2 regions of the Thermobifida halotolerans genome follow, and region 2 is predicted to be linked to the other one. Evidence: riboswitches for the same ligand, from Rfam matches in the RefSeq annotation. Region 2 holds a riboswitch; the other holds the start of a gene.
The links. Region 2 has a riboswitch for cobalamin ahead of NI17_RS22180 (VWA domain-containing protein). Riboswitches for the same ligand answer to the same signal wherever they lie in the genome.
Positions count from the first base shown of each region.

Region 1 (7,317 bases), 640 kb from region 2:
CTACGCCATCGGCATCGAGTGCGACGGGGCGATGTACCACTCCTCCCGCGTGGCCCGCGACCGCGACCGGCTCCGCGAGGGTGTGCTGCGAAACCTCGGCTGGCGGCTGCACCGCATCTGGGGCACCGAGTGGTACCGGGACCGGGAAGAAGCTGAGAAGCGACTCCGGGAGGCGGTGGAGGCGGCGATCGCGGAGACCACACCCCGAGACGACGCGGAACCACCGGCTGAACCGGTGGAGGACGTCCAGGAGCAGGGGACGGCCCAGGAAGCGGAGGGGCCGATTGTCGAGATTCCCGACGAGGACGACGGCGGTGACGTCCCCGAGCCCGTCGCGCACGGACGTCCCTGGCTGGAGGAATATGTCGAGGCCGAGGTGGCGGAATCGGTGATTCCCCACGATCTCGATCCGCGCTCGCCGGAAGCCCGGCCCTACCTGCAGCAGATGTTCTCCGCGATCGCCGCGGTCGAGAGTCCGATCGAAAGGGACCTGCTGTTTCGTCGGGCCTTCGACCACTGGCCGGAAGGGACGCGGCTCACCAAGCCCGTCCGGCAGAACTTCGCGCAGGCACTGCAGGGACTGATCAGAGGAAAACTGCTGCACAAGAAAGACGACACCGTCTGGGCTCCGGGCAGCGAGTTGAGTGTCCGCCGTCCCGCCCCCGGACAGGATCCGCGCAGAGTCGCCGAGGTGCCTCCCGTCGAACGGCGGGAGGCGATGCGGATGCTGGTGGCGGAGTCCCGACGGGTGGCGAGGGAGACCCTGCTGAGGTCGACCCGTGAGGTCTTCGGGTGGAAACGCAGCGGAAAGGACATCACCGCCGCGCTCACCAAAGACCTCGAAGCGCTGCTCGACTCGGGAGAACTCGCGGAGGAGGACGGACTGATCGTCCCGGCCGAGCCCCCCGGGGAGGACAGGTAGCGGTTCACCGGGACGCGGAACCCGCCTGCGGAGCGGATTCCGTACGAGGGCGGCGGTGCCAGCCTCGCCCAGTCCCGCCTGGAGTTGGTCGGCGGTGTCCGGAACGAACCGAGGGCCGCGTCCTCCACGAGGACCGGCGAGAGGAGGTCCGATTACGCTGCCCCCTCGGGGGGTTCGGGACCGGAAGGACAGGCACAATGAGATGCCGTGGAGACCCACCTCGCGCAGCCCCTGGAAAGCCAGGGGAGTTGCGTTCTGGAATTCAAACGCAACACCAGGGACCGAACGATGATTCGCAGGGCGATCTGTGCTCTGGCCAACAACCAGGAGTAGAGGGAGCGGTGACCTGCCGACCGGAGTGCGAAACGACGGTTCGGCGGAACCGGGCAAGTCGACACCTCCGACGAGGCACTGTCCGACATCGCACAGATCTGACTGACTGAGATGTGAGTGTTCGCTTCTGCGGTGGGCGCGGGGGTCTTTGTGGAGAACCCAGGGAAAGGGGAGGTATTCCACCCTGGCCGTCCGGGGCGGGCCACCACCGGCAGCCGGTGGTGGCCCGCTTCCGGAGGGTCCTGTGGAATGCCTCGACCTCGCCAGGAGTGGCGGCGGGACCGTATCCGCCACGAACTCGGCCATCAAACCTCGGTGAGACGAGGGCAAGGCTCTGATCGGCCGTCGATGACCGTGGAGGAAGCCCCCTACCGGGGGAGGCGATCATCCGCGTCCACGTCGAGGCCTCACGCACTCCGCTGGTCAGGCTCGACGGAGCTGACGGGATCTGACCGTTTCGTGAGCGGAGACAGCGACCGGGAACAGCGGCACCAGAGTTCACCGTCCGCAGTGTGCCAGGCCCCGTCAGGAGGCGCCCCGGCGCAGCAGTGCGTGCGACACCCCGGCCAGCATCGGGGATCCGCGATCGCCCTGACAGCCGAAGCGCAGGTGCGGGATTCCAGACCCCCGGTCCGCGCCAGCGCCCCCGTAGCGGCTCCGACGGTATTACGGACCGCGGTTTTCCGTCTCGAAAAGATACCGTTTTTCGCTCTTCTGTGTGTATGTGTGTGAGTAAGGCGGCCGCTTCGGGAAGTGCGCACGATGATGGCACCTGACGGCTCTGCGCTCGGAGGGTTCTCTATGGCTTTTCCCGGGGAACCGGCGACGGTTCCCTATGTGGCGACAACGGATACCGGATACGGGGAGAAACCGGGTCCGGTACAGACAGAAAAATATCGGATCACAGGACGAATCGGGTCGGGGGGCGCCGCGGTGGTCTACGCGGCCCGCGGCCCGGCGGAGGAGCGGGTCGCGGTCAAGGCCCTGCGTCCGGAGACGGCCGCCGACCCGGCCCACCGGGAACGCTTCGCCCGTGAGGCCGCGCTGCTCGACCGCGTCGACGCCCGCCGCACCGCGGCGCCGATCGACGCCGACCTCCACGCCCGCCGACCCTGGCTGGCCATGCGTCACGTCCTCGGGCCGACGGTGGGCGACTCCGTCGACGCCGACGGCCCGATGGCGGGCGTGAACCTGGTGGACTTCACCGCACGACTGGCCGAGGCCCTGGCCGACATCCACCGATCGGGGATCGTGCACCGCGACCTCAAGCCCGGCAACGTCCTGCTGGCTGAGGACGGTCCCCGGGTGATCGACTTCGGGATCGCCCGCACCGTCGACGAGCCCGCCGACACCGATTCAGGGGAGATCCTCGGCTCGCCGGGCTGGATCAGCCCCGAACAGTTCCGCAACCGCGTTCCCGGTCCCCCCGCCGACGTCTTCGCCTGGGGCGGACTGGTCGCCTACGCCGCGACCGGGCGGCGCCCCTTCGGCTCCGGAGCGGTGCGCGACACGGCGCTGCGGGTCCTCAACGGTCAGGCGGACCTGCGCGGTGTCCCCCGGAGCCTGCTGCCCTGGGTGCAGGCGGCGCTGGACGCCGACCCCGACCGCAGGCCCTCAGCTGCGGAGTTGGCCGCCGCGATCGGCGGACTGGCCGTCGGCCGGACCCGAAGCTGCGGCGCGGTCTCCCGGCCGCGCACGGCACCGCCGTCGCGCTCGGCGGTGCGCACCCAACCGGTCGCGCCGTTCCGGCGGCAGACCCCTGGACGGGCGCCCCGGCGCGTGCAGAGGGCCGACCGGCGGGAATGACCGGCGCGAGCGAATCCACAGCGGGGTGAACACGTCGGCGGTGGTGCGGCGACTCCGGTGGTCAGGTCCTTCTCCGCGGGGCCGGGGGCCGGAGCTCTCCTCCCGGATTCTCCTCGGATGGACCCGCCCGCGCCGGGTAGGACGAGCACACGAACCACCGACCCCCCAGGAGGAGCAGTGCGCGGTCTGGCATCGCTGATCGTCGTCGCCTGGCTGGCCATCGGAGTGTTGGCGGCCTGGCAGCGCGGCTACTTCGACACCTCCGAGCAGAACTGCGCGTCGATCGGGACCACCCTCGTCACCGTCGTCGCCGGTCCGCTGAACTACATGGGCGCCAACCCGCAGATCGACTGCGAGGAACTGCCCGAGCCCTCGGAGTGAGCGATCCCGCCCGCCGGGGTCCGCCGCACCCCGCGGCGAGCCCCGGCGGGACGGGACCGCGTGCGCGGCGGGGCGGATCCCGGAGCGGTCGCGGCGTCCAGGGGAGGCTCGATGGAGCCGAAGACCGGCGTGGTATGTTGCGGCTGCCAGTCAACCCACGTTGGGCCAGGGAATCCGGTGGGAATCCGGAGCTGACGCGCAGCGGTGTGGGGGACGGGCGGGGCAACGGCCACTGGGAGACCTCCGGGAAGGCGCCCCGTTCGGACGAACCCGAGCCCGAAGACCTGCTGGCACCTCCGTCCGCGCCGTGGACGGAGGCCGAACAGCCGCCAGGCTCCGCGAACGAGCCTCACGCACCAGGAGCCACCATGTCGTCACCGCGACGCCTCCTCGCCGCGATCGCCCTCCCCCTTCTCCTCCCGCTCACCGCGTGCGGCGCGCAGGCGGCCGAACCCGCGGCCGACGCCGCCGACGGCTATCCCGTGACCGTTGGGAACTGCGGCCGGGAGGTCACCGTCGAAGCCCCGCCGCAGCGGGCGGTCTCGTTGAACCAGGGCTCCACCGAGATCCTGCTCTCCCTCGGCCTGGCCGACCGCATGGTGGGGACCGCGACCTGGACCGACCCGGTCGCCGAGGGGCTGGAGGAGGCCAACGCCACCGTTCCCCGGCTGGCCGACAACGCGCCGTCCTTCGAGAAGGTCCTGGCGCAGGAGCCCGACTTCGTGTCCGCGTCGTTCGCCTCCACCCTCGGCGAGGGCGGGGTCGCCGCGCGCGAGGACTTCGAGAACCTCGGAGTGGCCACCTACCTGTCCCCGGCCGACTGCGTCAAGTCCAACGAGGGCGACGGGGACGGCGTCCGCGAGGAGCCGCTGACGATGGACGCCGTCTACGGGGAGGTGCGCGACCTCGCGGCGATCTTCGGGGTCGCGGAGCGCGGCGAGGAACTCGTCGCCGAACTCCAGGAGCGCGTCGACACCGCCACCGCCGACGTCGACGCCTCCGGAGTCACCGTCCTCTACTGGTTCGCCAACTCCGAAGCCCCCTACATGGCGGGCTGCTGCGGCGCGCCCGGGATCATCACCGGGGCGGTCGGCGCCGACAACGTCTTCGACGACACCCATGCCGAGTGGCCCCAGATCAACTGGGAGACCGTCGCCGACCGCGATCCGGACGTCCTCGTCATCGGCGACCTCACCCGCGAGAGACAGACCGCGGAGACCGCGGAGGCCAAGATCCGCTTCCTGGAGACCAATCCGGTCACCCAGCACATGGACGCGGTGAGGAACGAACGCTACATCCTGCTCAGCGGCGCTGCCATGAATCCGTCGATCCGCACCGTCGAGGGGATCGAGAAGGTCGCCCAGGGGCTGCGCGACCTCGGCCTCGTGGACTGACTCGGTGACCAGGCTCGGCCCCGGAGGGGTCCTCCTGCTGTGGACGGGCGGCCTCGTCCTGCTCGTGCTCTCCGTCGCCGTGGCGATCACGTTCGGTCCCGCCGACATCGCCGTCGGAGACGTCGCCGCGGTCGTCGCCTCCCGGCTCGGCGGAGGCGAGACCGCCCTCACCCCCATCCGCGAGGGGATCATCTGGGACCTGCGGCTGCCCCGCACCCTGCTCGCCGCGGTGTGCGGGGCGGGACTCGGCGTCTGCGGCGCGGTCCTGCAGTCCCTGCTGCGCAACCCGCTCGCCGATCCCTTCCTGCTCGGTGTCTCCTCGGGCGCCTCGACGGGGGCGGTCCTGGTGGTGGTGCTCGGCGTGGGCGGCGGGGCGGTGTCGCTGTCCGCGGGTGCCTTCGCGGGAGCGCTGTGCTCCTTCGCCTGCGTGCTGCTGCTCGGCTACGCCTCCGGCGGCACCACCGACCGCCTCGTCCTCTCCGGGGTCGCCGCCATGCAGCTGTTCTCGGCGCTGACGTCGTTCATCGTGATCTCCTCCGCCGACGCCGAGCAGACCCGCGGCGTGCTGTTCTGGCTGCTGGGCTCGCTCAGCGGCGCGAGCTGGACCGACGTGTCCCTGGGCGCCGCCGCCCTGGGCGCGGTGCTGCTGGTGGCCGTCCACACCGCCACCGCGTTGGACGCGTTCGCCTTCGGCAGCGACGCGGCGGCCTCGCTCGGCGTCTCCGTCGCCCGCGTCCGGCTGCTGCTGCTCACCGCCACCGCCCTGCTGACCGCCGTCCTGGTGAGCGTGGCCGGAGCGATCGGGTTCGTGGGACTGGTGCTGCCGCACGCCGTGCGCGCCCTCGTCGGTTCCGGGCACCGGCGGCTGCTGCCCACCACCGCCCTGGCGGGGGCGGTCTTCCTGGTGTGGGTCGACACCGTCGCCCGCACCGCCATGGACCCGCAGGAGATCCCGGTGGGGGTGGTGACCTCACTGGTCGGGGTGCCCGCCTTCGCGGTCGTCCTCTACCGGGGACGCAAGGGGACGTGAACGTGCCGGAGGAGGCGGCGTGGGGCTGAACGCGGAGAACGTCTCGTGGACGGCGGACGGCAGGATGATCGTCGACGGGGTGAGCCTCGAACCCCGCGCGGGCGAGACCGTGGGACTGCTCGGCCCCAACGGTTCGGGGAAGTCGACGCTGCTGCGCCTGCTCGCCGGGGTGCGGCCGACGTCGTCGGGGGTGGTCCGGCTCGACGGGAATCCCCTGGAGACGCTGGGCCGCAGGGCCGTCGCGCGGCGGGTCGCCGTCGTCGAGCAGCACGCCACCACCCAGGTCGACATGAGCGTCCTCGACGTGGTGCGCCTGGGGCGGATCCCGCACCGGCGCCCCTGGGCGGCCCGCACCGCGGAGGACGAGGAGGCGGTGCGCGAGGCCGTCCGCCACACCCGGCTGGAGGAGCGGCTCGGGCAGTCCTGGCACACCCTGTCCGGGGGAGAGCGCCAGCGGGTGCAGATCGCCCGGGCCCTCGCCCAACGGCCACGCGAACTGCTGCTGGACGAGCCCACCAACCACCTGGACATCCAGTACCAGTTGGAGCTGCTCGCCCTCGTCGCGCGCCTCCCGGTCACCAGCGTGGTCGCGCTGCACGACCTCAACCTCGCGGCGATGTTCTGCGACCGCCTGGTGGTGCTCAAGCACGGCCGGGCCGTCGCGGCGGGGACGCCCGAGCAGGTGCTGACCGAGGAGCTGATCGCCGACGTCTACAACGTCCGCGCCGTGGTGACCCGCGACGGCCCGAACGGCAGCCCCTCCGTCCGCTTCCTGCCCCCGGTCCCGGGGAACGGGGACCCGGCGCCCGCGGGGGCCGACACGGTCGGAGACCTCCCCCGCGCCGGGGGGTGACGCGGGCGGCGCTTCGGCGGCGCGGGCCCCTTCCGGTGGGAGGGACCGTTCACCGGGCCGCCGTCCGCGGAGGTGCCGTCGCGGTCTGCCGCCTGCGGGAAGGCACAGGAGGCGATTGCGCAAAGTGGCGCTCTCTGTACGGAAAGCAGTTTTCCGTGCTGTTATGTATTGATTACGCAGAGATTGCCTGCCTACTATCCCTGCGGGAGCACAGCACCGAAAACCCCGTTTCGGAGTGGAGGTCCCATGTCTTCCGCAGGGCATGCCCGCCGTCGCCTCGGGCGGCGGGCGCTGGTCGTGGCGTCCGCGAGCACACTGCTGCTCTCGACCGTCATGACGGGCAGCGCGTCCGCGCACGGATCCACCATCGACCCGCCGTCCCGCAACTACGGCTGCTGGGAGCGGTGGGGCAGCGATTTCCAGTCTCCCGACATGGCCACCGAGGACCCCATGTGCTGGCAGGCCTGGCAGGCCGACACCACCGCCATGTGGAACTGGAACGGCCTGTACCGCGAGCACGTGGCCGGAAACCACCAGGCCGTGATCCCCGACGGGCAGCTGTGCAGCGCGGGCCGCACCGGCGGCGACCGCTACGCCG
Region 1 covers NZ_CP063196.1:154,570-161,886, forward strand. The annotation lists gene NI17_RS00660 (DUF4011 domain-containing protein) at 1-922, shown strand, start outside; gene NI17_RS00665 (serine/threonine-protein kinase) at 2,057-3,061, shown strand; gene NI17_RS00670 (hypothetical protein) at 3,239-3,442, shown strand; cobalamin riboswitch at 3,573-3,748, shown strand; gene NI17_RS00675 (ABC transporter substrate-binding protein) at 3,811-4,836, shown strand; gene NI17_RS00680 (FecCD family ABC transporter permease) at 4,841-5,866, shown strand; gene NI17_RS00685 (ABC transporter ATP-binding protein) at 5,886-6,719, shown strand; gene NI17_RS00690 (lytic polysaccharide monooxygenase auxiliary activity family 9 protein) at 6,966-7,317, shown strand, end outside.
Region 1: linked by a shared signal. The riboswitch ahead of NI17_RS00675 (ABC transporter substrate-binding protein) and the one ahead of NI17_RS22180 (VWA domain-containing protein) in region 2 are both predicted to bind cobalamin.

Region 2 (7,317 bases):
GCGTCCACGCACAGGAGCACCAGGTTGGACTCCCGGCCCTCGCGCACGGCCCGCCGCAGGTCGGCGGGGACGACCGGCAGCCGCGAGGCGGTGCGGGCGGCCGGGGACGCGGCGGTGCGCAGCGCGGCGGCGCGCACCGTGGCGGCCAGGTGGACCGGGCCCGTTCCCCGGTGCGCCGGGACGTCGCCGACGGTGCGCCCCGACGTGGTGATCGCACGCGAGCGGCGGCCCAGCACGCCCGTGCCGGTCCCGGCGACCGAGAACAGCCGGGTGCGGTACGCCTGCTCGGGGGCTGCCACGGACACCGGGGCCGCGGCGTCGGGCCGGGGCTCGTCGGAGGACGGGGCGGAGGCCGGTGCGGGCGGGTCGGACCGACCGTCGGACGCCGAACCGTCGGCTTCGGCGTTGTCCGGGGAGGGACCGTCCTGCGGGCCGTCCTGCGGGGCGGGGCCGCCTCCCCCGCCGGGGTCCTCCGGACCGGGATCGGGGTCGTCGCCGAGCACCTCGTCGAGCAGGTCCTCGTCCATGCCGGGACTGTCGAAGGGGCCGCGTCTGCGCCGGTGCGGCAGAGCGAGGCGGGCGGCGGCGCGCACGTCGTCGCGGGTGACCCCGGTACGGCCGCACCAGGCGGCGTGGGCCACGGCCGCGCGGGCGCACACCAGGTCGGCGCGCATGCCGTCCACGTCGAACGCGGCGCACACCTCCGCGATGGCCAGCAGCGCGTCCTCGCCGAGCACCACCTCGGGCAGCAGGGCGCGGGCGGCGGCGACACGCTCGGACAGTTCGCGCTCGGCGGCGGCGTAGGCGGCGGTGAACCCCTCCGGGTCGGCGTCGAACGCGAGCCGCCGCCGCACGATCTCCGCACGCAGCGCCGGATCGCGGGGCGCGGCGACCTCCACCGACAGGCCGAACCGGTCCAGCAGTTGCGGACGCAGCTCACCCTCCTCGGGGTTCATGGTCCCCACCAGGGTGAACCGCGCGGCGTGGGAGAGCGACACCCCGTCGCGCTCCACGGTGGCGCGTCCCATGGCCGCCGCGTCGAGCAGCAGGTCCACCAGGTGGTCGTGGAGCAGGTTGACCTCGTCGACGTAGAGGATGCCGCGGTGGGCGCGGGCCAGCAGCCCCGGCTCGTACTCGACGCCGCCCCCCGACAGCGCCTTCTCCAGGTGCAGGGAACCGACCACCCGGTCCTCGCCCGCGCCCACCGGCAGTTCCACGAGGCGGACGGGGCGGCTGACCGCGGCGGCGGAGGCGGGGTGCGGACCGTCCGGGCAGCCGGGGTCGAAAGCGGCGGGGTCACAGGAGAACCGGCAGTCGGCGACCACGGTGACGGGAGGCATCAGGGCGGCCTGCGCGCGCACCGCCGTCGACTTCGCGGTGCCCTTCTCGCCCCGGACGAGCACCCCCCCGATCTCGGGGCTGACACCGGTCAGGATCAGGGCCAGCACCAGGTCGTCCGAACCGACGACGGCGCTGAACGGGTACACGTGCACGCGCTCCTCCACAGGTTCCCGCTGGGGGCTGGGCAACAGCGACAGCCGTGTCGAGGCCGGTCTTCGGACTCCCTGATCGACACCGTCCGACCGCCTTCCCGGACATCCGGTCCAGTGGCTGCGCGACGCGCGTGGTCGGCGGCTCCCAGGTCACCGCAGCGGGCCTGCGCCGGATTCGCACCGGCTTCCCGATTATCCCCGTGGGGCACCTCGACGGTCCTGCCGCGGCCGAGTCTAACCGGTCGGGATCAGGGTGGCCGGAGGCCGGGGTGGTCATCCGCGTCGGCTAGGGTGGCCCGCCATGGAAACACCGGTCACCGTGGTCGGCGTGGGCGCCGACGGCTGGGAGGGGCTGCCGCCGCCCTCCCGCGCGGCCATCCGGGACGCCGAGGTGATCATCGGCGGCGTCCGGCATCTGGGGCTGGTCCCCGACACCGGAGCGGTCCGTGAACCCTGGCCGTCCCCGCTGCTCAGCGGCCTTCCGGCGGTACTGGAGCGGCACCGCGGCCGGAAGGTGGCGGTCCTGGCCTCCGGCGATCCCCTGCTGTCCGGGGTGGGCACCACCCTGGTGCGCCTGCTCGGCGCGGAACGGGTGCGTATCCTGCCCGCCGTGAGCTCCGTCGCCTTGGCCCGCGCCCGGATGCGGTGGAGCGCGGAGACCGTGGACGCGGTCACGCTCGTGGGACGCGACGCCGACTCCGTGCGCCGTTTCTTCACCCCCGGGCGGCGGCTGGTCGTGCTCTCCTCCGACGGCGCCACACCCGCCCGGGTCGCCGAGCGGCTGGTGGCCGACGGCCTGGGCGACAGTCGCATGACCGTCCTGGCCGACCTCGGCTCCGACCACGAGACGCGGCAGGACGCCACCGCGGCGGAGTGGGACGGGCGGAGCGCGCCCGCGCTGAACGTGGTGTGCGTGGAGGTCGCCGCGGGAGGAGGCCACCCCGTCACCCCCGGTCTGCCCGACGACGCCTTCGACCACGACGGTCAGCTCACCAAGCGGGAGCTGCGGATCGCCGCGGTGTGCGCGCTGGGCCCGCGCCCCGGGGCGCTGCTGTGGGACGTGGGGGCCGGGGCGGGGTCGGTGGCCGTGGAGTGGCTGCGCGCCGATTCCCGGTGCCGGGCCGTCGCCGTCGAGCAGCACCCCGAACGGGTGCGCCGCATCGCCCGCAACGCCTCCCGGCTGGGCGTGCCGTCCCTGCGCGTGGTGCACGGTGCCGCGCCCGACGCCCTGGCCGGACTGGAGCCGCCGGACGCGGTGTTCGTCGGCGGCGGGGCGTCCGACCCGTCCGTGCTGGACCGGTGCTGGTCGGCGCTGCGGCCCGGCGGCCGGATGGTGGTCCACGCGGTGACGTTGGAGACGGAGGCCGCCCTCGTGGAGCGGTGGAAGCGCCACGGCGGCGACCTGACCCGCCTGGCGGTGGAGCGGGCCGCGCCGCTGGGGACCTTCACCGGGTGGACTCCGGCCCGCCCGGTCGTCCAGTGGGCCGCGACCAAGACAGACCAGGAGGACCAGCCATGACCGTCCACTTCGTCGGAGCCGGACCCGGCGCCGCCGACCTGCTGACCCTGCGCGCGGTGGAACTGCTGCGCACCAGTCCCGTCTGCCTGTACGCGGGGACCTACATCGACTCCGAGATCCTGGCGCACTGCGCGGAGGGCACCGAGCTGGTGGACACCCAGCACCTCGACCTCGACCAGATCATCGGCCGCCTGGTGGACGCCGACCGGCGCGGCCTGGACGCGGTCCGGCTGTGCTCGGGCGACCCGTCGGTCTACAGCGCCCTGACCGAGCAGACCCGGCGGCTCGACGAGGCGGGCGTGGCCTGGGACGTCACTCCCGGGGTTCCCGCCTACGCCGCGGCGGCCGCCCTGCTGGGCACCGAACTCACGGTCCCCGAGGTGGCGCAGACCGTGGTCCTCACCCGCACGCGGGCCCGGTCCACGAGGATGCCGGAGTCGGAGGCGCTGGCGAACGTGGCGAAGGTGCGCGGCACCCTGGTGCTGCACCTGGCGATCCGGCGTATCCGCGTCCTCGCCGAGGAACTGGTCGGCGAGTACGGGGCCGACTGCCCCGTGGCGGTCGTCGCCCACGCGACCCGGCCGAACGAGCTGGTGCTGCGCGGCACCCTCAGCGACATCGCCGACCAGGTGGAGGCGGCCGGGCTGCGCCACACCGCCGTCATCCTGGTGGGCCGGGCCGTGGCCAGCCGCGAACTGGACACGGCGGAGATCGTCTGCTCCCACCTGTACGACCCGGCGCGCGACCGCAGCGGCGCGAACTGACCGGACCCCGTGGGAACCCACCCCCACAAACTTGATGGTCTTGACGGAAATGGCCCATGATCTGCGGTTTCAGGCCCACTCGTGTCAAGATCACGGCCGTTTCACAAGGCCTTGTCGGTGCGCGTTCGGTAGCTGTCCGGTCGCTGTGTCCGGGGCGGGTTGGCATGAGCGCGTGCCCCCAGGTCTGGCAGCCTGGTGGTTGGTCTCGATCAGGACCACAAGAAGCCCCCGGCGACCACGCTCGGGGGCTTCTTCGCGTCACGTGTCACAGACGCCCGGTCCGCACGGCTCCGAGCAGTCCAGCCCACTCAGCGGCAGGAAACGCCAGGTGTCCCGCGTCAGGGTGCTTCGAGTCGCGTACGGCCGCGCCTGCGGGCAGGTCGGCGACCTCCACGCAGTTGGCTTCAGCCTGGCTGTAGCTGGACTTGCGCCAAGCACTTTCGACGTTCACGTGTATTCTCCCAGGGTTCTCTCCAGCAGGGCGCGCGACTGGTCTGGAGGCAAGGCCAAAGCTCGCAAATCGCCCATGAGGGCTGTATGTCTCTCCACTATCTCAGGGTCGATGATCACGCCACCTGTGGAGCCAGCTTCGCGGTAGAGGATCGTTCCTGCTCCAGGCACCCTGAGAAGCCGAAAGCTGCCGTCCACGCCTGGGGAGTCCCAGGTACTGCTGGGGATGATCAGCACCTCTACCCGCTCCCAGGTTGATGCGTCACAGAGGTGGCGAAGCTGCTCCCGCATGACCTCGGGACTACCAAGTCGTCTGCCCAGCACTGACTCGTCGATGGTCGCAACCAGAAAAGGAGCCTGTGTGCTCTTCAGGATCTCCTGTTGCGCCATTCGCGCTTGGACCCTTGCCTCTACCTGTTCTTCTGAGGCAAGCCTGTCACCAGCTCGCATAGTGGCGCGTGCGTAGCGTTCTGTTTGCAGCAGTCCAGTGACCACAAGAGCCTGATAGTCCTGGATCTGGACCGCTCGGCGTTCCATCTCGGGAATCTTGCGGTACCAGTCGGGGGGATCGTAGCCGTCGTATTGGCTCTTCCACAGCGCTACCAGCCTTCCCTTGGCGGTAAGCGCCTGGTCGATACGTTCTGCTTGGTCCTTTTTGACCTGTGTTTTGCCGCGCTCAATGTCGCTGATTGCTGACTGGGATACCGGGATCGTCTCAGCCAGCCGAGTCTGCGAAAACCCAGCCTGAAGGCGCAGTCGACGGACTTCCGCACCGAACTTACGACTAGCTTCATCCGGGTCTATCGGCATGTATCCAACTTTACCAGATGGCTATCTGGCTGCAGTTGTTCTCATGTGGAATCATTGCAGGTTGCGCGGATATCTGGAGGTGGAGGATGCGGGATTGGCACGATAACTATCGGGAGTTTGTAAGTGTCTCCCATAAAAGCGGCCCTGGTTCGGTGTAGGCGCACCGGACCAGGGCCTTAGCCCCCGACCTGACCAAACCAGGTGGTGACTCGTGCGTAAGGCTATCTCTCTCTGTTCCTGCTCCTTTCTGGGGACCGTTGTGCTGCTGGCGGCCCTCCGGCCCGTCCCCGCATCCCCCTCGCCTCGGCGGCGGCCGGTGGTCCACCGGCCCCGGCACGCCGCGCCGCCGCCCCGGCAGGCGCGGGCCATCCCGCCGCGCATCCCTGACTACCCCGAGTTCGTCAGGTGCGCCCGGCGGTACTCGGCCCTGTGGGAGATCACCTACGAATACGGCTCCCCCTGCCCCTACACCGCGCGCAACCGGGTCACCGGCAGGGTGGTGGCCGTGGACGATGTGGACCTGCTCGACCACATCCTGGCCACCTACGAGCCCCCGCACCCGGTGCGCGGCTACTACGGACAGCAGCGCAAGCGTGTCCGCGCCTACCTGAACGGCGGGGAGCAGTGATGGCCGACCACGTCCTCACCCCCGACCAGGTCGCGCTGCTGGCCGACGGCCGCGCCTATGTGGAAGACCACGCGCAAGGAATGGCCGTCGTCCTGGGTTCCGACCGGCTTATTCTGCCCGTCCACAGCGTGGAGCGGACGGTCACCGCGCTGGCCAACCTTGACAGCCTGCTCGGCGCGGCACTGTCGGCCGTGGCCCTGTACCGCCGCACCCACCCCTGGAACAGCCGTGGGAAGGAGTCGCGGTGAGCGTCGCGTTCACGTCCTTTCCCGGCCTGCCTACCAGTGTGGCCGCCGCCCGCCGGTTCGTGGCCGGAATCCTGCGCGCCTGCCCGGAGGCGACCGCGCCCGAGGAGGTGGTGGACCGGGCCGAGCTGATCACCTCAGAACTCTGCACGAACGCCCTGCGGCACACCCGCTCCGGCGACCCCGGGCAGACCTTCACCGTGTGGATACGGGTGGACGAACACGGCGTGCGCGGCGAGGTCCACACCGAGCCCGTCCGGCTGCCCCACCTCGTGCCGCAGGTGGTGGAATCCCACCCGTGGTGCGAGTCCGGCCGGGGCCTGTTCCTCGTGGACCAGTTGGCCACCAAGTGGGGAACCCTCTCCCCGTGGGAGAACGGCGTGTACTTCCTGCTCGCCTGGCCCCAACCCCGGTGACGCTTCCTGACGCCGGGGGCCGGTTCTCCGCGATCCTCGGCCCCCGGCGTCGATCTCAACGCCTGTCTGTCCGCGCCCCCGGTCGGGGGTGAGGGCCTGCGATCACCCGCCACCCGACCGCGACCGTCCGCCCGCACCAACCCCGGAAAGCCGCCCGTGCCCGCACCGCTGATCACCCGCGCCGCCCTCAAGGTCGCCATCACCGCCCGCGAACTCAACCCCGACCACCCCGTCTTCCCCACCGAGTTCTGGACGCATCCGGTCGTCGCCCGGGCCGTGGCCCGCCTCGACACCACCACCCTCATCCGCCAGGCCCGCACACTCACCCCCATCACCCAGGAACAACTCGCCCACCTCACCGGACTCACCCAGGCCACCATCTCCCGCATCGAACACGGCCGCACCCAACTGCGCGACCTCGACCGGATCCACACCCTCCTCACCGGCCTCGGCGCACCCCACCCCCCAGCCCTGAAAAACACCGACCCCCTGGACGGCTACACCGTCCGCGCCGTCATCGCCGAAAACACCGACGGCCACCTGGTCGTCCTCCACGCCCCCACCCAATCGATCACCGAAGCCCTCACCCACACCGGAAAACCCGCCGCCACACCACTCCCACCATCCCCCACCCACCCCGAATGGCCCCCACCCCAATAGCGGGGATCGTGGCGCCAGGGACACTTTCCCGCGCCTTCATGCCTCTGGCGCCGCGCCCTCCGCCTGCTAGTCCGGCACGTACCGCCGGGTCCACACCGCGCCCGACGGGGTCATCGAGGTGCCGGAGGAGCCCACGATGAGCAGGCAGCGCATGTCGATACCGTCCGGGTCGAGCTTCTCCAGGGTGGTGACCTCCACCGACTCGCCGTCGCGGCCCACGTTCCGGCCGACCACCACCGGGGTGTCGCCGGGGCGGTGCCGCAGCAGCACCTCGCGGGCCCGCGCCACCTGGGTCGTGCGGGACCGGGACGCGGGATTGTAGACCGCGATGA
Region 2 covers NZ_CP063196.1:4,964,520-4,971,836, forward strand. The annotation lists gene NI17_RS22180 (VWA domain-containing protein) at 1-1,493, opposite strand, end outside; cobalamin riboswitch at 1,531-1,721, opposite strand; gene NI17_RS22185 (bifunctional cobalt-precorrin-7 (C(5))-methyltransferase/cobalt-precorrin-6B (C(15))-methyltransferase) at 1,795-3,012, shown strand; gene NI17_RS22190 (cobalt-precorrin-4/precorrin-4 C(11)-methyltransferase) at 3,009-3,776, shown strand; gene NI17_RS22195 (DUF397 domain-containing protein) at 4,042-4,227, opposite strand; gene NI17_RS22200 (helix-turn-helix domain-containing protein) at 4,224-5,036, opposite strand; gene NI17_RS22205 (hypothetical protein) at 5,248-5,664, shown strand; gene NI17_RS22210 (hypothetical protein) at 5,664-5,912, shown strand; gene NI17_RS22215 (ATP-binding protein) at 5,909-6,325, shown strand; gene NI17_RS22220 (helix-turn-helix domain-containing protein) at 6,482-6,985, shown strand; gene NI17_RS22225 (precorrin-2 C(20)-methyltransferase) at 7,052-7,317, opposite strand, start outside.